One region of the Ochrobactrum sp. PL_is501 genome, then DNA from elsewhere that is predicted to be linked to it. Evidence: riboswitches for the same ligand, from Rfam matches in the RefSeq annotation. Region 1 holds a riboswitch; the other holds the start of a gene.
The links. Region 1 has a riboswitch for FMN ahead of AC0TOF_RS05225 (DMT family transporter). Riboswitches for the same ligand answer to the same signal wherever they lie in the genome.

Region 1 (11,321 bases):
ATCTTCGGCACATTGGCCGTCGCCACCGCCGTCACCAGCTTGGCGCCGTGCTTGGCAATGCCTTCGGCCTCATATTTACGCCCCACCATGAAGCCGGTGATGTTCTGCAAAAACACCAGCGGAATGTTGCGCTGGCAGCAAAGCTCGATGAAATGCGCGCCCTTCAGCGCCGCTTCCGAAAACAAGACCCCATTATTGGCGATGATGCCGACTGGCATGCCGTAGACACTGGCAAAACCGCAGACCAAGGTGGTGCCGAACCGCGCCTTGAACTCATCGAAAACCGAACCATCGACAAGGCGCGCAATCACCTCGCGCACATCATAAGGAATGCGCGTATCGGCCGAGACAACGCCCAGAATTTCTTCCGGGTCGTAAAGCGGCGCGGCGCCATCGCCTCTTGGGATAAACGAACGTTTTTCGCTGTTGAGATTGGCGGCAATCGCGCGCGCGATTTGCAAGGCATGAGCATCGTCATTGGCCAGATGATCGGCGACGCCCGAAAGCCGCGTATGGACATCGCCGCCGCCAAGATCCTCCGCGCTCACCACTTCGCCGGTCGCGGCTTTCACCAAAGGAGGCCCCGCCAGAAAGATGGTGCCCTGATTGCGTACGATCACCGTTTCGTCGCTCATGGCCGGCACATAAGCGCCGCCTGCCGTGCACGATCCCATGACCACGGCGACCTGCGGAATGCCCGCCGCCGACATTTGCGCCTGATTGTAAAAAATGCGCCCGAAATGGTCGCGATCCGGGAAAACCTCATCCTGATTGGGCAGGTTCGCGCCACCGGAATCGACCAGATAGATGCAAGGCAGACGATTTTCGCCTGCAATCTCCTGCGCGCGCAGGTGTTTTTTCACCGTGACCGGATAATAGGTGCCGCCCTTCACCGTCGCATCGTTGCAGACGATCATGCAATCGCGGCCCGACACGCGCCCGATGCCGGTGATGATGCCGCCGGACGGTGCTGCCCCGCCATACATGCCATGGCCGGCCGTTAGCCCCACTTCCAGAAAGGGCGAACCCGGATCGAGCAACTGCGAGACACGCTCACGCGGCAGCAGTTTTCCGCGCGAAACATGGCGTTCACGCGCCTTCTCGCCGCCGCCATCCAGCGCAATACGGGCAGCATCGCCCACCACGTCGATAGCCGCCAGCATTGCCTTGCGGTTGGCCTCGAAGCTGGCGCTGCGCGTCGAGATTTCCGATTTCAGGACCGCCATCAACGGGTCTCCTGAAAGAGTTCCCGTCCGATCAGCATGCGCCGGATTTCCGATGTGCCTGCGCCGATTTCATAAAGCTTGGCGTCACGCAACAGGCGTCCGGTCGGGTAGTCGTTTATATAACCATTGCCGCCCAGCGCCTGTATCGCCTGCAAGGCCATCTGGGTGGCGTTTTCCGCCGTATAGAGAATGCAGCCCGCCGCATCCTTGCGCGTCGTCTCGCCCCGGTCGCAGGCTGCTGCTACCGCATAGGTATAGGCGCGCGAGGCGTTGAAGATCACATACATGTCGGCAAGCTTGCCCTGCATGAGCTGGAACTCGCCAATAGGCTGATCGAACTGCTTGCGCTCATGCACATAGGGCACCACGACATCGAGACAGGCCGCCATGATGCCGAGCGGACCGCCCGCCAGCACCACGCGCTCGTAGTCAAGGCCGGACATCAGCACATTGACGCCCTTGCCCTCGGTTCCAAGCAGGTTTTCGGCTGGCACTTCGCAATCCTGAAACACCAGTTCACAGGTGTTGGAGCCGCGCATGCCGAGCTTGTCGAGTTTTTGCGCGGTCGAAAACCCTTTGAAGCCTTTTTCGACGATGAAGGCGCTGATGCCGCGTGGGCCTGCCGCCGGATCGGTCTTGGCATAGACCACCAGTACGTCGGCATCGGGGCCATTGGTGATCCACATCTTGTTGCCGTTGAGAACATAGCGGTCGCCCCGCTTTTGCGCCTCAAGCTTCATCGACACGACGTCGGAACCGGCCCCCGGCTCGGACATGGCCAGCGCGCCGACATGCTCGCCGGAAATAAGCTTCGGCAGATATTTTGCGCGCTGTGCGGGCGAACCATTGCGGGTGATCTGATTGACGCAGAGATTGGAATGCGCGCCATAGCTCAGCCCAATGGAGGCGGAAGCGCGGCTGATCTCCTCCATCGCGATGCAATGCGCCAGATAGCCCATGCCAGCACCGCCATAGTCTTCTGGCGCGGTAATACCGAGCACGCCAAGCTCACCCAGTTCACGCCAAAGATGCATGGGAAATGCGTTATTGCGGTCGGTTTCGGCGGCAAGCGGCGCAATGCGCTCGTCCGCGAAACGGCGCACCGTATCGCGAAGGGCTTCGATCTCCTCGCCAAGACCGAAGTTTATGCCCCCATTTTGGCCCAAAGCAAACATACTCGTCCTCCACAAGTTCTGCCCGGCGACCATCTTTTACCAAGATGGCTTATGTTGAAGGCAGAGTGTCCCGTGGCGGTCAAATAGGCAATGGGGTTGCGCGGCGTTCTGTGGCTATTTATTGCCGCTTGACGAAATTTTATTTCGCGATGTTTTGAGCATCAGTTTTCCTGAAGTTCTGCCAGATCGCGATAAAGCTCCAGTGCTTGCGGGTTGGCCAGCGCCTCGCGGTTCTTCACCTCGCGTCCATGCACAATGTCGCGCACGGCCAGTTCCACGATCTTTCCCGACTTGGTGCGCGGAATATCCGATACGGCAACGATCTTTGCAGGCACATGACGCGGCGTCGCGCCGGTGCGGATTTTGGCCTTGATGCGCGCCTTGAGATCATCGTCCAGCGCGACACCTTCGGCAAGCCGCACGAACAGCACCACACGCACATCATTGTCCCAATCCTGCCCGATGCACAGCGCCTCGGCCACTTCCGGCATCTGCTCGACCTGATTGTAGATCTCCGCCGTGCCGATGCGCACGCCGCCCGGATTGAGCGTGGCATCCGAACGCCCATGAATGACGATGCCGTCATGCCCGGTCCATTCGGCAAAATCGCCATGGCACCAGATATTGTCGAAGCGCTCGAAATAAGCCGCCTGATATTTTGCGTCGCCCGGATCGTTCCAGAATTGCAACGGCATGCAGGGGAAAGCCTTCGTGCAGACGAGTTCGCCCTTTTGCCCGCGCACCGGCTTGCCGTCATCATCCCAGACATCGACGGCCATGCCAAGGCCCGCGCCTTGAATCTCGCCCTGCCAGACCGGCTCGGTCGGCACGCCCAGAACGAAGCAGGAGACAATATCCGTGCCGCCGGAAATCGAGGCGAGATGCACATCCGGCTTGATCGCTTCGTAAACGAAAGCAAAACCTTCCGGCGACAAGGGCGAACCGGTGGACGAAATCGTGCGCAGCGCCGACAGATCATGCACCTGCCCCGGTTTCAGCCCGGCTTTCAGCACTGCATCGATGAATTTCGCCGAAGTGCCGAAATAGGTCATGCCTTCGGCCTGCGCATAGTCGAACAGCGCATTGCCATCGGGATAGAAGGGCGAACCGTCATAAAGCAAAAGCGTTGCGCCGGAGGCAATGCCTGACGCCAGCCAGTTCCACATCATCCAGCCGCAGGTGGTGAAATAGAAAAAACGGTCGCCCTCGCGTAAGTCCGCATGAAGGCTGTGTTCCTTCAAATGCTGCAACAGCACGCCGCCCGCCCGATGCACGATGCATTTCGGAATGCCCGTCGTGCCCGAGGAAAACAGGATATAGAGCGGGTGATCGAAAGGCAGTCGGGTGAACTCGACGTCTTTCGCCCGGAACGGCTCAAGGGCCGCATCGAGCGCAATAGCCTTTTCCGCCTTGTCGGCGACAGCGTCCGCTTCACCCAGATAGGTGACGATGACAGCCCGCTTCAACCCCGGCAGTTTTGCCGTCACTTCGGCAACCTTGTCGGCCACGTCGATGCGCTTGCCGTTATACCAGTAGCCGTCGCAGGCGAAGAAGAGCTTCGGCTCTATCTGGCCGAAACGATCCAGCACGCCTTGCACACCAAAATCCGGCGAACAGGATGACCAGACCGCGCCAATCGAGCTTGCCGCCAGCATCAGCGCCACCGCTTCCGGCATATTGGGCATCATGCCCGCTACACGGTCGCCGGGTTGTACGCCTTCGGTCAGCATGAATTGCTGGAGTTTGGAGACCAGCGCGTGGAGATCGTCCCATGTCAGGCGGCGCTCGACCTTGTCCTCTCCGCGAAAGACAATCGCCTCGCCATCGCCTTTGTAACGCAAAAGATTCTCGGCGAAATTGAGCTTCGCCTGCGGAAAGAACCGCGCCTCGCGCATATGACCTTCATCGATCAGCGCCTTGCCGCCGCGGTCGCCGATGACGTCGCAAAAATCCCAGATGAGCGTCCAGAATCCGGCACGATCCTCCACCGACCAGCGATGCAGCGCGGCATAATCCGGCAGGCTGAGGCCCGACCGCTGTTCGGCGCGAATGCGGAACTGCTCCAGATTGCTGGCGGCGATGCGCCCCGCATCCGGCTGCCACAGGGGGCGGTCATGCGAAAACTGCGTGGGGACTGCGTTGGTGCTCATCATTCCTCCCAGAACCAGGCGGAGCCGGACCCTCACCCGATCAACTCCGTCACGGATTTCTAAAAGAGAGTTTCCGATCCGTCCATGCTTTTCCATGGCATGGCACTCAAGGGCGCAGCAAAAGGCATCAGGGCGCATCATTGCCGCACGAGCAGTGAGTATCTTGCCTTGCGAAAAAACGGGGCCTATTTATTGCCAGCATCGGATGCAACTTCATGCCATCCGGTGCAAAAGAAATATCCAGTTCTCAGGGCGGGGTGAAATTCCCCACCGGCGGTAACGGGTGAAACACCCGAAGCCCGCGAGCGCCTGACACGAAAACGTATCAGGGTCAGCAGATTCGGTGCAAATCCGAAGCCGACGGTCATAGTCCGGATGAGAGAGAACGAGGTTGGAATCATGCCTGGCTGGACGGCTTACCGTCTTCGTCCTGCAGTTTTTCTTCCCGTACCCTGAGGTAGCAGGCTTGAAAAAGGGAAGAAACCGTTGAGCCAACTTGCCTCTGCCCCAACTTTGAAACCCACCGTGCGCGGCGCGGCGCTGATGGTCGCGGCCTGTTCGGCCTATGCCGCAGTCAATGTCGCCACCCAATGGGCTGGAACGCGCACCGGCATTCCATCGGTCATCATTGCCTTCTGGCAATATGTGATCGCCCTGGTGCTGACATTGCCCCTGCTCATTCGCGATGGCGCAAGGGCCTTGCGCACCAGCCGCCTCGGCTTCCACGTCGTGCGTGTCGCACTGGCCGCCGCTGGCGTGCAGGTATGGATTTACGCGCTGGCCCACGTGCCGATCTGGCAGGTGGTTGCGCTATCCATGACATCACCCTTCTTCGTCATTCTGTGCGCGCGGCTGTTTCTGCGGGAAAAGGTGACACCGGCGCGCCTGCTCACCACCTTCGCCGGATTTGTCGGCGCGCTGATCATCATCGCGCCGTGGTCGGATTCCTATACGGTCTACTCGCTGCTGCCGATCCTCGCCGCAGCGCTCTGGGCCGGCTATTCGGTGATGACCAAATATCTGACCCGTTTTGAAAAGCCCGCCAGCATTTCGGCCTATATGCTGGTGCTGCTCACCCCCATCAATGCGGCGCTCTGGCTGGCATCGGGCCTCAGCATGTCGGCAATCACCGCACCCGGCGTCGAGATCTGGTCCATATTGATCGTCATCGGCGCTTTCACTGCCCTGGCGCAATATTTCCAGATTGCCGCCTATTCGATCGCGGATGCGGTTTATCTGCAGCCGTTCGACGATCTGCGACTGCCGATCAATGTTGTTTTCGGCTGGATCGTGTTTGCCGCCACGCCCGGCATCAACTTCTGGCCGGGAGCGGCCCTCATCGTCGGTGCATCGCTCTATCTGATGCGGCAGGATAGCGGCACGACGCGCACCGCCTGACCGACCCTGCAGGGCTGTCTATCGAACGACAGGCAGGCAGCCCTGCGTGGTTTCGGCAGAGCCGCGCTCGTATCTGCCGAGCCAGGTGTCAATTCTTTTCACCAGCCAGCGGTGAAGCGGATTCTCGAACAGGTGATAGGCGGCGGCCGCAATCAATACGCTGGCAACAGCAGCCCCACAAATGACCAGAACCGCGCCCGCCGTCGTGCCACCCCACCGATCCGCAGTCAACTTGAAGAAAATCATGCCCACTAACGGATGCAGAATGAATATGCCAAAGCTGTAACGGGAAAGCTTCGTGAATCCTCGCCATTGCAGCGGGGTGTAGATGCCCTGACTGGACGCGGCATAAAGTACATAGATACACGCATAAAGGAAGGCGAGCCGCCATGGACCTTCAAGCGTATTGGGTTCACCCGGCCCATTTTCGGGATGACAGAACAGGAAGGCGATCAGGCAGACGGCAAGCAAGGTCTTGATGACCGCGCCGGGCATTACGGGGTGTTCCCGCCGGGCGAGCCACATTCCGAAGAGAAAGGAAGGCAAGGCCCGGAAGACGCCCAAATCGGACAATTGAATGCGGGTCAGCGACAACACGCCAAGCCTTTGCGCCAGATATTCACCACCGACAGCAGCAACGATGACGCCGACAAGGACCCAGCTTCCGAACCGCCTGCAAAGCAGGTCGAACAGCGGAAAGGCCAGATACATGGCGAAAAGAGCACTCAGCGACCAGCTGACATAATTATAGGACAAGGTATGTCCCAATCCCCAATTATGGACCAGCAGGAGCTGGGTCAGCCCATCGCGCCAGCTCATGCTGGGCTCAATCTGGGGACGCAGGATTCCCGCTGCCGTGAGGGCGGACAGCAGCGCGAAACACGAGAAAGCAGCCACATGCAGCGGATAAATCCGCGCCAGCCGCTTTCCGACAAAGGCAACATATCGGGGCCAGCTCCAGAGATAATTTCGCCGTCTTGCCAGAAAAAGCCCGGAAACGATAAAGAAGATATCGGTAAAATAAGAAAAAGCTAATATAAATTCAGTCAACACTTCATTCTTCACCGGAACGCGGAAAGAAAAATGAAAGACGGCGATTCCGATACACAATAAAAACCGCAGCCCATCGAAATCAGGAAGCCTGCTCATTCGAAATAGCCATGCTGAAATACTTTGGAAATTCACTTACCAACTTTTTGGGATTTGTCGAGCGCATATGCCCGAAAAACCCGGTTAAATGTCACCGAGATCATTTTGACGCACGAACACGTCTGTCCGAGGACAGATATCGCGTCGATGGATAGGGGTATGTCTTCTGGAATTTCAGGAAGGATTTGGTGGAGCCAAGCGGGATCGAACCGCTGACCTCCTGCATGCCATGCAGGCGCTCTCCCAGCTGAGCTATGGCCCCATCAGACCTCTTTCGAGGTGGGCCAGGCAGGACTTGCTGCCCGGTGTGGCGGCTTATTAAATGGCGTTCGCGAGAAGATCAAGAGCTAAATCGCAACTCTTTTCACATCTGCCAAAAATAATTCACAGATCGCGTCAGTCTTCCACGCGAGACGCGCCCAAACGAAACGAGGCGGCCCGAAGGCCGCCTCGCAAAAGCATCATATCCGGAGCGGCTGAATGGATCAGCCTTCTTCGTCGTCGCCGCCGACGCCACCGCCGAGGATGCCCGACATATCGTCGTCCTCGTCTTCCTCTTCTTCGAGGAAGGTGTCGTCATCGTCATCGCCCAGATCGACATCGTCGTCGTCGATATCCGGCAGATCGTCGCCGCCGCCCTTGGTTTCGTCGTCAGCATCCTCGAGCGAGACGAAATCCGGCTTTTCCAGTGCCGTATCCAGTTCTTCCTCTTCGGTTTCCTCTTCAACGACACGGCTTTCAAGCGTGGAATCGAAATAGGAACGCGGATAGGAAATGCCGGTGTAAGGCGAAACGATCGGATCACGATTGAGATCGTAAAATTTCTTGCCCGTTTCCGGGTCGATACGCTTGGTACCAAGTTCAGCTTTTGCCACGTCTAGCCTCGTTAATTTGCACGGGGACACAAATTCATAATATCGCGCCGGGATGCCTGCCTCGAAGCATACAGCCCATCACCATGCTGCTCACTGAACCATATGGCAAGGGGCAAGTCTTAAGCGCGTTTATAGTGTTGTCCGGTGCATAAACGCAATTTGGCGCGTTTGTCAAAGCCAAACGCACGCGCATACGCAGACTCTTCCGCCTCCGTGTCGCCCGCGCCGCGTATTCGCGGATGACCGCACAATATTACTATGCTAGGGAAGCCCCGCTTATCTCTCAATCCCGGCGCGTGTCCGCGCCAAAAATGTGACTGTGAAAAATCCATGTCCCATTCTGCATCCCCGAAACCAGCAACCGCCCGCCGCTCGGAGGCACTTACGGGCGAAATCCGCATTCCGGGCGACAAGTCCATCTCGCACCGCTCCTTCATGTTCGGCGGTCTGGCTTCGGGTGAGACCCGCATCACCGGCCTTCTGGAAGGCGAAGACGTCATCAATACCGGCCGCGCCATGCAGGCCATGGGCGCGAAAATCCGTAAAGAGGGCGATGTCTGGATCATCAATGGCGTCGGCAATGGCTGCCTGCTGCAGCCAGAAGCCGCGCTCGATTTCGGCAATGCCGGAACCGGCGCGCGCCTCACCATGGGCCTTGTCGGCACCTATGACATGAAGACCTCCTTTATCGGCGACGCCTCGCTGACTTCTCGCCCCATGGGCCGCGTGCTCAATCCGCTGCGCGAAATGGGCGTTCAGGTGGAAGCAGCCCAAGGCGACCGCATGCCGCTGACGCTGATCGGCCCGAAGACGGCCAATCCGATCACCTATCGCGTGCCGATGGCATCCGCACAGGTGAAATCCGCCGTGCTGCTCGCCGGCCTCAACACGCCTGGCGTCACCACCGTCATCGAGCCGGTCATGACGCGCGATCATACCGAAAAGATGCTGCAGGGCTTTGGCGCGGACCTGACGGTCGAAACCGACAAGGATGGCGTGCGCCATATCCGCATCGTTGGACAGGGCAAGCTGACCGGCCAGACCATCGACGTGCCGGGCGATCCGTCCTCGACCGCCTTCCCGCTCGTGGCCGCCCTTCTGGTGGAAGGTTCGGACGTCACCATCCGCAACGTGCTGATGAACCCGACCCGCACCGGCCTGATCCTGACGCTACAGGAAATGGGCGCCGATATCGAAGTGCTCAATGCCCGTCTCGCTGGCGGCGAGGACGTCGCCGATCTGCGCGTGAAGGCCTCGAAGCTGAAAGGTGTTACCGTTCCGCCGGAACGCGCACCGTCGATGATCGACGAATATCCGGTTCTGGCCATTGCCGCCTCCTTCGCGGAAGGTGAAACGGTCATGGACGGTCTCGACGAACTGCGCGTCAAGGAATCGGATCGTCTCGCAGCCGTTGCGCGCGGCCTCGAAGCCAATGGCGTCGATTGCACCGAAGGCGAAATGTCGCTGACAGTCCGTGGCCGTCCCGACGGCAAGGGACTGGGCGGCGGCACGGTCGCAACCCATCTTGATCACCGCATCGCAATGAGCTTCCTCGTCATGGGCCTTGCATCGGAAAAGCCGGTGACGGTCGACGACAGCACCATGATCGCCACGTCCTTCCCCGAATTCATGGACATGATGCCGGGACTGGGCGCGAAGATCGAACTGAACATTCTCTAGTCACTCGACAGCGAAAATATTATTTGCGAGATTGGGCATTATTACCGGTTGGTCTCAGTGGGGGTTTAATGTCCAATCTTCCATACGTAACAGCATCAGGGAATATCAAAAAAGCTTTAGAAGGAATTGCTAGAGCAGCGACGCCGCCCAAGCTTTCTCAAGACTTCGTTAAAACTGTACTGAAAATCCGCGGAGGGTCCGGGGATCAAATGACTTCATTTCTCAAGAAAATTGGCCTCGCAAGTAGCGACGGAACACCAACGCCCCTTTATAATCAGTTTAGAAATCCATCTACATCCGGTCAAGCAATTGCGCAAGCTATGCGCACCGCGTACGAACCTTTATTCAGACGAAATGAATATATGTATGACCTTTCTGATAGAGATCTTCAAGGGCTTATAGTAGAAGAAACCGGACAAGCTCACGACTCTAATGTCGTATCTCTTATTTTTTCATGTATAAAGCAGCTAAAATCTTTCGCAGATTTTGGTTCAACGCCTATCGTTATCGAGGAAAGGCGCTTTGAACCAACCCAAGATTCGTCAGTGCAGAAAGATATTCCACATAATAGCGGGGGAATAGGTTTAAACTTGGGCTATACAATTAATCTGAATTTGCCCGCAACAACCGACATAGCTGTATTCAATGCAATTTTTAAAAGTTTGAGAGAAAATCTGTTGCGAGAAACCGATGGCTAAAAACCCCAAAACGTTAATAAAAGCATTCGGAATGTCGGCACTCCAAATCTCCGAAGAGATGAATGGCATATCAAAATCTACTGGTTTTGATCTTGGCCTGAATGGAGCTCTTCGCCGCAAAAGGCAGCTCGAAGATTATGATCAATTCGAGAAGGAAATTCGAAATCAAGCTTCAATGATGTCTGAGTATTATGAGATATTCTATTGCTTGGAAATTTCCATTAGAAGACTCGTCTCTCAAACAATGATGGAAGCCACCGGGCAAAATTGGTGGGCGTCTGCTCGTGTCCCGCCCGGGGTATCAACTGAAGTTGCTGCTAGAAAAAAGAAAGAACTAGATTCAGGTTTCGACCTTCGGTCTGAGCATGATATCGACTACACAACTTTTGGTGAATTATCGACTCTCATAACGAGTAATTGGGATCTTTTTGAGCCAATCTTTAGCTCAAAAAGCGCTGTTTCTACGATTCTAAATCGACTAAACGTCCTTCGTGGTCCCATCGCTCATTGTTGTGAAATGTCAGACGATGAGAAACTGAGACTCGAGCTTACCGTTCGAGACTGGTTTAGAACAATCTCATAAAGAAGAAGAATGAACTTTGTAGTAGCTATCGACGGACCGGCCGCCTCGGGCAAGGGAACCCTTGCCCGGCGCATTGCCATTCACTACGGCATGCCGCATCTGGATACGGGGCTGACCTATCGCGCCGTCGCCAAGGCGCTTCTCGACAAGGGGCTGCCGCTCGATGACGAAGCGGTGGCGGCAGAAGCCGCGCTCAATCTCGACCTGCGCGAAATGGACAAGGCCGTCCTTTCCGCGCATGCAATTGGCGAAGCTGCCTCGAAAGTGGCCGTCATGCCGAAGGTCCGGCGGGCGCTTGTCGAAGCGCAGCGCAATTTCGCCAATGCGCTCCCCTCAAGCGTGCTTGACGGGCGCGATATCGGCACCGTCGTCTGCCCCGATGCAGCC
Region 2 (11,321 bases), on a different contig from region 1:
GCGCAATCCTGCCAGAAACATCGCCATCACGAACCCGGATGATTGCCATACGGCGGCAATAACCAGACAGTAGATTGCCATCGTGTTGCTCTTGATCCAGTTGAACGAGAAACTCTCCCAACCCCATAGATGCATTGTGTTTTCCAGACCAATTCCGGGATCGAGAAACCACTTCCATGCCGTTCCGGTCACGATGAAAGACAGTGCCATTGGATAGAGATAAATTGGACGCAGAACACCTTCGCCGCGGATTTTCTGATCAAGAAGGATCGCAAGAGAAAGTCCGATAACCGAGCAGATAATAATATAAAGCGACGCAAAGATTGCCAGATTGGTGATTGCCCGCCACCAATGGGGCAAGGCCCAGAGTTTGGTGTAATTCGCGAGTCCGACGAAGCCATAGGATGGCAGCATTCGGCTGTTGGTGAGCGAGAGAACGCCGGTATAGATGATGAAACCGTAGACGAACACCAGCACTATGAGAAAGCTCGGACCCAGCACCAGCTTTGGCACCAGTTCCTGTAATCGGCTGTTACGCTGCATATTTGCGTCACCCTGTTTGCGCAGTTGGGGCTCTACGTCCAATATAAGACGCGGCTCCAGACATCAGTTTGATGGGCATTCTGGCGCCTCAGCCAGATACGGGCCGAATGCACCTAAGAAGTTCAATCCGCTGCAATTTCCGATGGAAACATGCAGAGCTTCATCATGCAATTGTTGTTTTGATTTCTGGCTGCAATCGTCGTCACCTTCAAATATGTGGCCAATATCCGAAGTGCTTGAGATACGAGGCGTCCAGAAGGTTTCCTGGACGCCTCTCTGCGGTTATTTCGCAGCTTCAACAGCCGATACCAGTTCCTTGACGGCATCTTCCGAAGAAAGCTGACCGTTGAACTGACGGGTTACGACATCATAGATAGCGTTCTTGACAGCTGCCGGGTTGGCATAGCCATGTGCCATTGAGCCCAGCATCGTACCCTTTTCACTCGCTTCCTTTTCGTCAGCGATAGCTTTCTTGCCACAAGCATCAAAGTCCGTATCGGGCACATCGGTACGCGCTGGAGCCGATCCCTTCACCACATTGAATGCCGACTGGAAAGCCGGGCTCTCAATCGCCGATGCCATTTCAAGCTGAGCCGGAACCTTGTCTTCCGAGACCTTGAACATAGCAAACATATCGGAATTGAATGTGATTGCGCCCTGCGTACCCGGGTAGCGCATGCAGACAAAATCTTCACCCGGCTTCTTGCCAGCCTTGATGAACTCGCCCTTTGCCCAGTCGCCCATAAACTGGAGACCGGCCTTGCCTTCGATAACCATCGCCGAAGCAAGATTCCAATCCCGACCGGAGAAATTGTCATCAACATAGGAGCGCAGCTTCGTCATACGATCGAAAGCCTGCTTCATCGTATCACTGCCGAGCGTATCGGGATCAAGGTCGACGAAGGCTTTCTTGTAAAAATCAGTGCCGAAGGAGAGCACGACGGCGTCAAAGATCGTGGCGTCCTGCCATGGCTGCCCGCCATGAGCGACCGGAGTGATCCCCTGTTCCTTGAACTTGTCGAGCAAAGCGATCAATTCGTCCCAATTGGTTGGCTCCTTACCGCCAGCCTTCTCGAGCGCTGCCTTATTGATCCACATCCAGTTTGTGGAGTGAACATTGACGGGAGCCGCGATCCAGTGACCGTCATACTTGGCAAATTCCTGCAAGGGGGCCGGGATAACCTTTTCCCAACCTTCCTTGGTAGCGATCTCATCGAGGTTGCCAAGAGCCCCCTGCTCTGCCCAGTCACGAATGTCGAAGCCGAGCATCTGCACTGCCGTCGGCGCATTGCCCGCCGTAACGCGCGCGCGCAATACCGTCATGGCTTCTGTACCGCCGCCGCCAGCAACCGGCATATCAGTCCAGCTGATGCCCTTTTTTTCAAGGTCCTTCTTGAGAACATCAAGTGCGGCAGCTTCACCGCCAGCCGTCCACCAGTGCAGAACTTCGACATTCTGCTTGTCCTGTGCATTAGCAACAGGCGCCATTCCGGCGAGCAAGGCACAGGCGGCCGTACCCATCGCAGCAAGCTTCAAAAGTTTATGCATGTCTACCTCCCGTAGAAACAAACGAAACTAAAACTATCGGATACTCGGCCAAGCCTCTGCTTATGCGCAATAATCCGCTTCGTCATTCCTATCCGCACCTCCTCGGTGCGGACCAGAAACCGACTGCACCACACAGCCTCTTTCTGTTAGTCACTGCCGCAATATGATGCGAAAGCTCCCGCTTTCACCTGCGCCCCGACCATCCTTTGACGGCGTTTTTCCTGAAATCCTCCACCTCACTCTTACGCCGCCTCGCCCCAATTGACAACGTTGTCTTTTATGAATGCGAAATATCCTCCAGACAAGGTATGGCACGTAGGATAGGCCCCAACCCTCCCAGCCTGTCAATAGTTCCTATCCGACAAAACGGGAGAAGCCCAATCGATTAAAACTACAAGTAGAACCAACAGTCTCAAAAACCATTGGAAAAGAATGGGTTACCCTTTGAAAGACGGTTATTTACATGGTTCTGATGCAGTGAACTTCAAAGGTGGCAGCGGCCGTAGAAATTCCCTCCTCTCCTACTGGACAAGCCATCGACAAGGGCATAAGTTCGCGCCGCTCGCATAATAGTGTGCGGGTTTGTTCTCGGGGCGGGGTGAAACTCCCCACCGGCGGTATGAAGCAAAAGCTTTAAGCCCGCGAGCGCCTGATAGGGGTCGATTCGGCTTCAATTCAGGGTCAGCAGATCCGGTGAAATGCCGGAGCCGACGGTTAAAGTCCGGATGGAAGAGAGCAATTGATCGCCAGGATTGTGCCATTTCGGTGCCGTCTAGCGTTCTTTTGTGCGCCCTGATTCTAGTTTCGTGAGGAACCTATGAACCAGAGCTATCCGAACAAGACTTCCTTCAAAATTGCATTCGTTCAGGCTCGTTGGCACGCCGATATTGTCGATGAAGCCCGCAAGAGTTTTATCGAAGAACTGTCAGCAAAGGCCGGCGCCAACGTAGAAGTCGAAATCTTCGATGTTCCCGGGGCGTATGAAATTCCGCTCCACGCCAAAACCTTGGCCAAAACCGGGCAATTCGCTGCGATAGTCGGTGCGGCCTTCGTCGTGGATGGTGGTATATACCGGCACGATTTTGTCGCAACTGCGGTTATCAACGGCATGATGCAGGTTGGTCTTGAGACCGAAGTTCCAATTCTCAGCGTTGTCCTGACACCGCATCATTTCCATGAAAGCAAAGAGCATCGTGATTTCTTCCATGCACATTTCAAGGTGAAAGGCGTGGAAGCAGCCCATGCCGCTTTGCAGATTGTCGGCGAACGCAGCCGCATTAACGCGCTCGTATAAGTGCTGGCCTGACCGGCACCTAAAAAGGCCGGTCAGGCTTCACGATAGAATGCGGATGGGTATAAATATCGAAATCATCGCCTCGAACCAACGCAATAAGCGTCAGGCCAGCGTCCTCCGCCGTCCGAATGGCCAGTGCGGTCGGTGCCGAAATGGCGGCCAGAACCGGCACGCCGAATAGCACAGCCTTTTGCACCATCTCCACCGATACACGGCTTGTAATGGCTACAATTCCTATCGCCGGTTTAACATTCGTGCGGGAAACTGCGCCAACAAGTTTGTCGAGCGCATTATGACGTCCGACGTCTTCGCGGACCGCGACGAGTCCGTTTTCCGGTGTATAAAATCCAGCCGCATGAACGGCTCTGGTTTCTGCATTCAGTCGCTGCCCTTCCGCGAGCGAAGCTATAGCCGCTCGCACTTCTCCTGCCGTAAACCGCCTTTCCGCATTTTTCAAAACGTTTAGCGGTCGCAACGCATGTTCGATCGAATCTATGCCGCACAACCCACAACCTACGGGTCCCGCCATAAACCTGCGCCTTGCAGCAAGCCGCTGCTCCTGTGGTTCGGCCAGTCTGATCTGAATGTCTATGCCCTTTTCAAAGGCAACAGCCTCAACCGCTTCGATCTCGGAAATATGATCAACGATATTTTCAGTCAGAGTGAAACCGATGGCAAAGTCTTCAAGATCGTCCGGCGTCGCCATCATAACGGCCTGTGTCGAGCCATTGTAACTTATAGCCACCGGCACCTCTTCCGGCACTGTGCGCATGCTTTCATTGAAGCCCGACGCGCGATGCGCGAGATACGGCACCTTTCGGCTTGTCGTCTGGATCATCATCTCATTCTCGTCCGTCACGCGTCATGAACCCAACAGTTTCATGTGGCACGAAATCAGCTTTTATGTAAGGTGCCACCAAACAAGCCCCACGGTTCGGGGCAAGCGAGGAAGAGATGGATATTCGGCAGATAGACGATAATTACTCGGTTTCAGGCCAGATCGAACCTGACGACGTGCGCGACATCGCGGCGGAGGGTTTTCGCACAATCATCTGCAATCGGCCCGATCATGAAGGCGGGCCAGATCAGCCCGAGTTCGCCGAGATTGCACGCGTTGCAGAAAAGGCTGGCTTGGCAACCTACTATATCCCGGTTATCGGCGGACAGCTGACGCAGGAAGATGTAGATGCGATGGCAGCAGCACTGGATGAAGCCGAAGGACCAATTCTTGGCTACTGCCGATCGGGTGCACGCTCTACGAATATTTACGGGATCGTACAGCAGCAAAGGCGCGGATAAAGAACGAGCGCAGGCTATGAGGACGGTGAAGCCGCAAAGGCATTTCTACAGTCTTTGCAAACATGGCAATCATCGTCCTGAAAGCCGGGCTCGGCCCGAATGAACCGCACGCGATGTGTGGGCGCAATATTGACGATAATAGCTCATGCCGGTGCGCGCCACCGTCGCGACAACACCGCCAAGAACGAGAAGCCAGCCAATGGCCTGTGGCCAGTTAAAGCTTTCAATCCCGCCGCTGAGCGCCACGATAAAAATACCCGCCCAGAGCAGAGCAGCCGTGCGACGCCAGAATACCGGATTGAGTTCGTCAAAGACGGCTTTCCACAACGAGTGAACAAGGCAGGCGAAAAAAAGAGCCGCGGCCAGGCCGATATTGAGCAACTCGACCGGAAGCCATTGTTGCGAAGTAAGCATCGTTTCCATCATCCACTTAACCAACATTCGTACGAAGAAACCCGTTACGGATTTATCTTGCGATCCGAGTACTGTTACTGTTCGTCCTATTCAGCTTTCGCTTTGTGGCCGCAACGTGTTACAAGCACGGAAAGCTCCTTCGGATAAATTCACTTATTATTGCGATCACGCGAAATATCGTGTTGAAAACATTGCTCTATTTTAAGTGCCCCGACGGATCAGGCACCTCGCAAGCCCTTCGAGAGATTGAGGAATTTGTGGTTCCACGCTGCTGGTTTTTGGACGCAATGTTGCATGTGCGACCACGCAGGGTAACAGCTTTGTAACAATTCGGCAGAGAAAAACCGCTTCTGGAAGCCCTCCAGAATTCGCAATTATTCACAAGCACACGCTATTAGACAGCTTTTACTTGTTCGCCGCCCTTTTGCGATAAGATTACCGCCGATGGGTCTACGGAAGCTGGTGCATTTGCAGGACGTCCGAACAGAAAACCCTGAACCTGTTCACAACCCTCTTCAATTACCATGCGATGCTGGTCGAAGGTTTCTATCCCTTCTGCCACCACCGGCAGGTCCAGGCTGCGCCCCAGCCCGACGATGGCTCGGACAATGGCTCTCGCACTGACGTCCGTTTCCATGCTGGTAATAAAACTGCGGTCGATCTTGATTTTGTCGAATGGGAAACTTTGAAGATTGCTGAGTGACGAATAGCCGGTACCGAAATCGTCCATAACAACACGGACGCCTGATTTCTTCATGCGGCGCAGCAGTTCAAGTGTCGTCGATCGATCCTTCATCAGAGCGGATTCTGTTATCTCCAACTCCAGTCTCGTCGGATCAAGGCCGGTTTCTGTGATGATCGAACTGACAGTATCCGGCAGACTGATCAGACGAAACTGCACGGGTGACAGGTTGACCGCGATAGTCAGATGCTTCTCCCATCCGGCAGCTGTGCGGCAAGATTCACGCAAAACCCACTCGCCCAGAGCAACGATTGCTCCGGTTTCCTCCGCGATAGGAATGAAAACTTCCGGTGGTATCTGACCACGTTCGGGATGGTTCCAGCGAACAAGCGCCTCGTAGCCCGTGCAACGTCCATCGGCGGTGGCAAACAAAGGTTGATATGCAATACTGATCTGGCCACGAAGCATGGCATGGCGCAAATCAGCCTCCATCTGGCGACGTTCGCTTATCTCACGATCCATTTCCGGCGAATAGAATGCCACCAAACCGCGCCCTTCCGTCTTCGCTCGATAAAGCGCAACGTCTGCAGCATGCCGGAGGGCTGCTGCATCCTTGCCGTCATTCGGATATAGAGCAACGCCAATGCTGACACCGACAGCAGTTGGATCGAGTACTGTATTCAGTTCTGACCGAAAAGTTTCCAGTATCTTCTCACTCAGTTTCCGCGCACCTCTGGGCTGGGGTACACCAACCTGCAGAATAATGAACTCGTCACCGCCAATACGTGCGGCCGTATCTATACCGTTGATGCAGCGTTTCAGAATGCTGGAGACCGTCTTCAATACCCGGTCACCTTCGGCATGGCCGAAAATGTCGTTCACAGCCTTGAACCGGTCCAGATCAAGCGCCAGCACGGCAAAAGGTTCGCGATTGCGACGCGCGACGGCATTCGCAAGCCGTTCCTCGAGAAACACACGATTGGGTAAATCGGTCAGCGCATCATGCCGCGCCATATACTCGATCTGGCGCTGGGCCGTGCGCTTTTCAGTAAGGTCCCGCACAGCAAGCACCTCGCAAGGGCGCCCCTGATACTCAATCGTATGAACCGCCAATTCAAAGATGCGCTCGTCATTTGGGAATCGCGGCGCGGCTTCGATTGCATCCTGGCGGGAAGCACAGACAGGAAGTCCATCAGCCGCCAGCAACAGCTTATCGGGAGCAACACCCAGGAGTGCCTTTTCGCTGCGCCGCATGAGATCGGAAAAACGGTCGTTCATCTCGACTATCCTGCCATCCCTGATAACAGCCAGCCCCTCCAGCGTAGCGTTCGCAAATCCCTTCAAGTCGGTCATGTAACGATCTATGAACACTGCAACAATCGTCATCAGCGCTGCGATGCATACCACGGTGGCGATGGCCCCGATCAGCCAGACCCGACCGACACCGAGAGGGTCAGCGGCAGGAAGGGCAGGATTTGGAACCAGCTCGGTGGATGCAACCGCTGTGAAATGGAGCGTGCAAACCGCCAATACTCCTCCCAAGGTCGGGAGCAGAATACGCATCCAGCCTGAGGCATTCGTCACGAACCAGAAAGCGGCCAGCAAAAACAGGACCGATATTATGCAGCCGACGATCACTGGCGGGAGATCATAACGAACATCGGCGGCCGCCTTGACTGCATTCATACCCATAAAATGCATCGCTGCTATCGATAGTGTCGCCGAAATGCCCGCAGTCAGGGCGTATTTGAACGTAGTTCCCTTCAGAAAGCGAAGGCTCGACCAAAAGCCTAGGACGGCGATCACAGCCGAAAGAACGGTGATGGTGAAATCAAACTCGATTGCGACTGTGCCGGTATAGGCGAGCATGGCCACGAAGTGGGTTGCCCATACGCCCAGTCCTCCCGCGAATGCACTGATTGCAAGCCAATTGTCGCGGCGGCTTTCCGTGCATTCACGTGCACGGGCAAACAACAGGAAAAATGCAAACATGCTTGCAAATGAAATGGATGCAGCCAACACTACAAAAGGCTGATCGTGCTGTACTGTCACGCATTCCAGGACTTTAAACATGTCGCCCCCTGCGCCCGCTTCAGGTGCAGTTCTTATAAAATACAACCAAAAATACTGCCGAGACTGCGCTTGGCTTACCGAATAAAAATATCGGCAACTATTTAAGTATTTCTGAATTATCGAATATACCGATTAATGCCCGCCGGTGGTGCAGGAGAAATCAGACACGCTTTGCAAAACGCTTCCCGACGCGGGCAAGCAATATCACGGGCAAAATTCCGACCGCTACGATAGCCAGCGCAGCAATAGACGCTTCTTCATAAGTTCCGCGCGCGGCTTCCCCATAAAGATGCGTCGAAAACGTTTCAATGTTAAGCGGCCGCAACAAAAGCGTTGCAGGCAGTTCTTTCACACAGTCAACAAACACGAGCAGGCCAGCCGCTACGATGGCTGTTCTGGATAATGGCAAATGGACTGCAAAAAAAGTCCGGGTGGCTCCACGCCCGAGCGTGCGCGATGCATGGTCCAGCGAGACGGGTATGCGTTCCAGTCCGGAATCTATCCCGCCCGCGGAGATAGCAAGGAATCTGACGACATAAGCGTAGACAACCGCTGCACCTGTTCCGATGAGCACCAGCCCGGCAGAGTATCCGAGGAAATGCGACGTGAACTGATTGAAAAGATGATCGAAGCTGCCGGCCACCACCAGAATGCCGATCGCGATAACGGTCCCCGGTGCCGCATATCCCATTGTCGACAGGCGATAAGACCAGCGCGAAATTGTGCTCGGGAAAAGCCGGACAGCATATGCGACAAGCATTCCGCAAATCAGCACCAGAACCGTCGCCGATGAAGCGAGAACCACAGTATTGAATGCTTCTCCGATCAATCGTGGCGACACTCCGGCGAAGCGAATCCGTTTAATGGCCTCCACGACCAGATAGATCGCAGGCAGAACGAATCCAATGACAATGGGCAGCGTGCAAAGGCAGAACAACCATGCACCCCGCCCTTTTCCGACCACCAGTGGTTCGAAACCGCGCGAATGGCGGATATTGGAAGCAAAGCGCTGCTTGCGGCGTCCCCAGCGTTCTATTGAAACAAGAGCAACCACCAGAAACAGGAGAGCAAGCGCCAATTGGGAAGCTCCCGGCAAATCCGAACGCGTTATCCAGGTGGTGTAAATCGAGACGGTTAATGTGCGAATCCCTAGAAATTCGGCAGCGCCTACATCATTGAGGGTTTCCATCAGGGCAAGACTGACCCCAACCGCCACGGCAGGCCGGGCCAGCGGCAATGCAACACGCCAGAAAATGCCTTTGCGGCTGACCCCTAGAGTTCTTGCCGCCTCGATAAGGCTGGCGGACTGAGTGAGAAACATTGCCCGCGTAGGAATATAGACATAAGGATAGAGAACGAAGCCCAAAAGGATGATGCAACCGGCCATCGAGCGAATATCGGGCAAGCGGAACTGGCGTGGGCTATCATATCCCAGCACGAAACGAACCGCGCCCTGCACTGGCCCGATTGGATGCAGGATATCAAGATAGGCATAGGCGATAATGTATGTCGGCACAGCCAATGGCAGCAAAAGCGCCCATTCCAGCACACCCCGCCCCCGAAAATCGTAAGCCGTCACCAACCATGCCGCCGATGTTCCAAGAAAAGCCGCTATGATCCCGACCCCGGCAAGCAAAATCACCGTTTCGAGAAAAGCGCTTGGCAAGTTGGTGGCGAACAAATGTGCCCACAAGCCCGCAGAGCCTTTTAAGGCCTCCAATGCGAGGGCGAGAACCGGTAATAAAACCAGAACTGCGACAAGAACCGAGAGCCATAGCCAGCTGCGCCCTGCCCTTGCGGGTTGCAAAACTCGTTTCCGCACGGCGGCAAAGGCTTCCATCGGTCTCTCTATAGTGCAACGCCGGCGCATGGACTGCACCGGCGTTAGTCTCATCAGTTCAATCGGCTTTTAGTTATCAAAACCGACTTTGTCGACCAGTTCGCTTGCCTGTTTGCGATGGCTGACGATTTCAGACAGCGGAACACTGTCGATCTTCAGTTCACCGAAGGATTCCACGATTGGATCAAGCGGCGCGCCCGGCTTGACCGGATATTCGAAATTGGCCTTGGCGTAGATCTGCTGAGCCTCATCGGAGACCAGATATTCGAGCAACTTGACCGCTGCATCCTTGTGTGGAGCGTTCTTTGCAATTGCGGCGCCGCTGATATTGACCTGCGTTCCGCCGTCCTTGAAAGTCGGCAGCAGAACCTTGATGCCCTCGCCCCAGACCTTCTGCTCATCACCGCCCTTGCCTGAACGCATCAGGCCGACATAGTAGGAATTGGCCACAGCGATATCGCAAATACCACCGACAATATCCTTGGCGCCGTCGCGGTCTCCGCCCGCCGCCTTGCGCGCCAGATTATCTTTCAGACCCTTCAGCCATTCCTCGGTCTTTTCCGGGCCATAATGCGCGATGTAATCCGCAAAGAGAGCGGTATTGTAAGGGTGCTGGCCGGCACGGATGCAGATTTTGCCCTTCCACTTCGGATCGGACAGGTCCTCATAGTTGATCTTGTCAAGCTCAAGGTCCTTCGCGGCATAGACGACGCGAGCGCGCATGGAAAGTGCGAACCAGTTATCCTTCGCATCGCGAAGTTGCTCCGGTACAGCCTCTTTGAGAATCTTCGAGTCGACAGGCTGGGTCAGGCCCTTGTCGACGAGGTCGACCAGGTTACCAGCGTCCACCGTCATAAGTATATCAGCAGGCGAATTCGCGCCCTCGGAGGCCACGCGTTCTGCCAGGCCATCCTTCAGGAAAACTGTATTCACCGTGATTCCAGTGGACGACTTGAAAGCGTCGAGCAGCGGCTGGATGAGGCCCGGCTCACGCGTCGTGTAAATGTTCACTTCATCTGCGTGAGCGGCTCCTGCGAACAGCGTTACTGCGACGAGAGCGAGACCAGAACGCGCAAACTTGAACATTTTACCTCCAGATGGATCTGTTTAATTTGTAATTATGAGCGAAGCAATCAAGTTATATGCCAGGGCTTTATTACGGTCAATTACCCCGGGGCTTTGACTGCATATATTTTCTGTCATTTCGTAAAAATCAGCGCCTTATCCCAATGAGGACATAGAGCAATATTCGTAGCGGATTCCGGAAGCTGCCGTTCCGTACGTACGATCAGACGCTGTGTTGTGCCGCTTACTCTCACAGCCAGCTCTTCGCTTTCGCCGAGAAATGTGCGTGACTCTATATAACCGCGCATTGAAGCTTTGCCGACTTCACCGTCAGTCAGAATCGTAAAATCGCGAGGACGCAGATAAGCAAAAGCTTCGATATTTGGTTCAAATTGTCCTGCTATGGCAACAGGCCCAAAGGAAGTGACCAGTTCGGCACCCTGGATCTTTCCCGGTATTACATTGAAATCACAAAAAAATTCTGCCGCATAACGATTAGTTGGCTGGTCGTGCAATTGGCGGGCGGGCCCGTCCTGAACTATTTCTCCGGATCGCATCAACAC

Region 2: linked by a shared signal. The riboswitch ahead of AC0TOF_RS12470 (6,7-dimethyl-8-ribityllumazine synthase) and the one ahead of AC0TOF_RS05225 (DMT family transporter) in region 1 are both predicted to bind FMN.

What each region holds. Positions count from the first base shown of each region.
Region 1 covers NZ_JBVPGR010000030.1:48,473-59,793, forward strand. The annotation lists gene AC0TOF_RS05210 (carboxyl transferase domain-containing protein) at 1-1,226, opposite strand, end outside; gene AC0TOF_RS05215 (isovaleryl-CoA dehydrogenase) at 1,226-2,374, opposite strand; gene AC0TOF_RS05220 (acetoacetate--CoA ligase) at 2,563-4,551, opposite strand; FMN riboswitch at 4,791-4,942, shown strand; gene AC0TOF_RS05225 (DMT family transporter) at 5,038-5,949, shown strand; gene AC0TOF_RS05230 (acyltransferase family protein) at 5,968-7,098, opposite strand; tRNA gene AC0TOF_RS05235 (tRNA-Ala) at 7,285-7,360, opposite strand; gene AC0TOF_RS05240 (TIGR02300 family protein) at 7,584-7,973, opposite strand; gene aroA (3-phosphoshikimate 1-carboxyvinyltransferase) at 8,304-9,653, shown strand; gene AC0TOF_RS05250 (DUF5343 domain-containing protein) at 9,722-10,351, shown strand; gene AC0TOF_RS05255 (Swt1 family HEPN domain-containing protein) at 10,344-10,934, shown strand; gene cmk ((d)CMP kinase) at 10,944-11,321, shown strand, end outside.
Region 2 covers NZ_JBVPGR010000035.1:231,619-242,939, reverse strand. The annotation lists gene AC0TOF_RS12480 (carbohydrate ABC transporter permease) at 1-543, opposite strand, end outside; gene AC0TOF_RS12475 (ABC transporter substrate-binding protein) at 826-2,091, opposite strand; FMN riboswitch at 2,672-2,832, shown strand; gene AC0TOF_RS12470 (6,7-dimethyl-8-ribityllumazine synthase) at 2,909-3,385, shown strand; gene fdhD (formate dehydrogenase accessory sulfurtransferase FdhD) at 3,405-4,226, opposite strand; gene AC0TOF_RS12460 (protein tyrosine phosphatase family protein) at 4,340-4,684, shown strand; gene AC0TOF_RS12455 (hypothetical protein) at 4,754-5,098, opposite strand; gene AC0TOF_RS12450 (bifunctional diguanylate cyclase/phosphodiesterase) at 5,493-7,853, opposite strand; gene AC0TOF_RS12445 (ABC transporter permease) at 8,014-9,693, opposite strand; gene AC0TOF_RS12440 (Fe(3+) ABC transporter substrate-binding protein) at 9,763-10,779, opposite strand; gene AC0TOF_RS12435 (ABC transporter ATP-binding protein) at 10,893-11,321, opposite strand, start outside.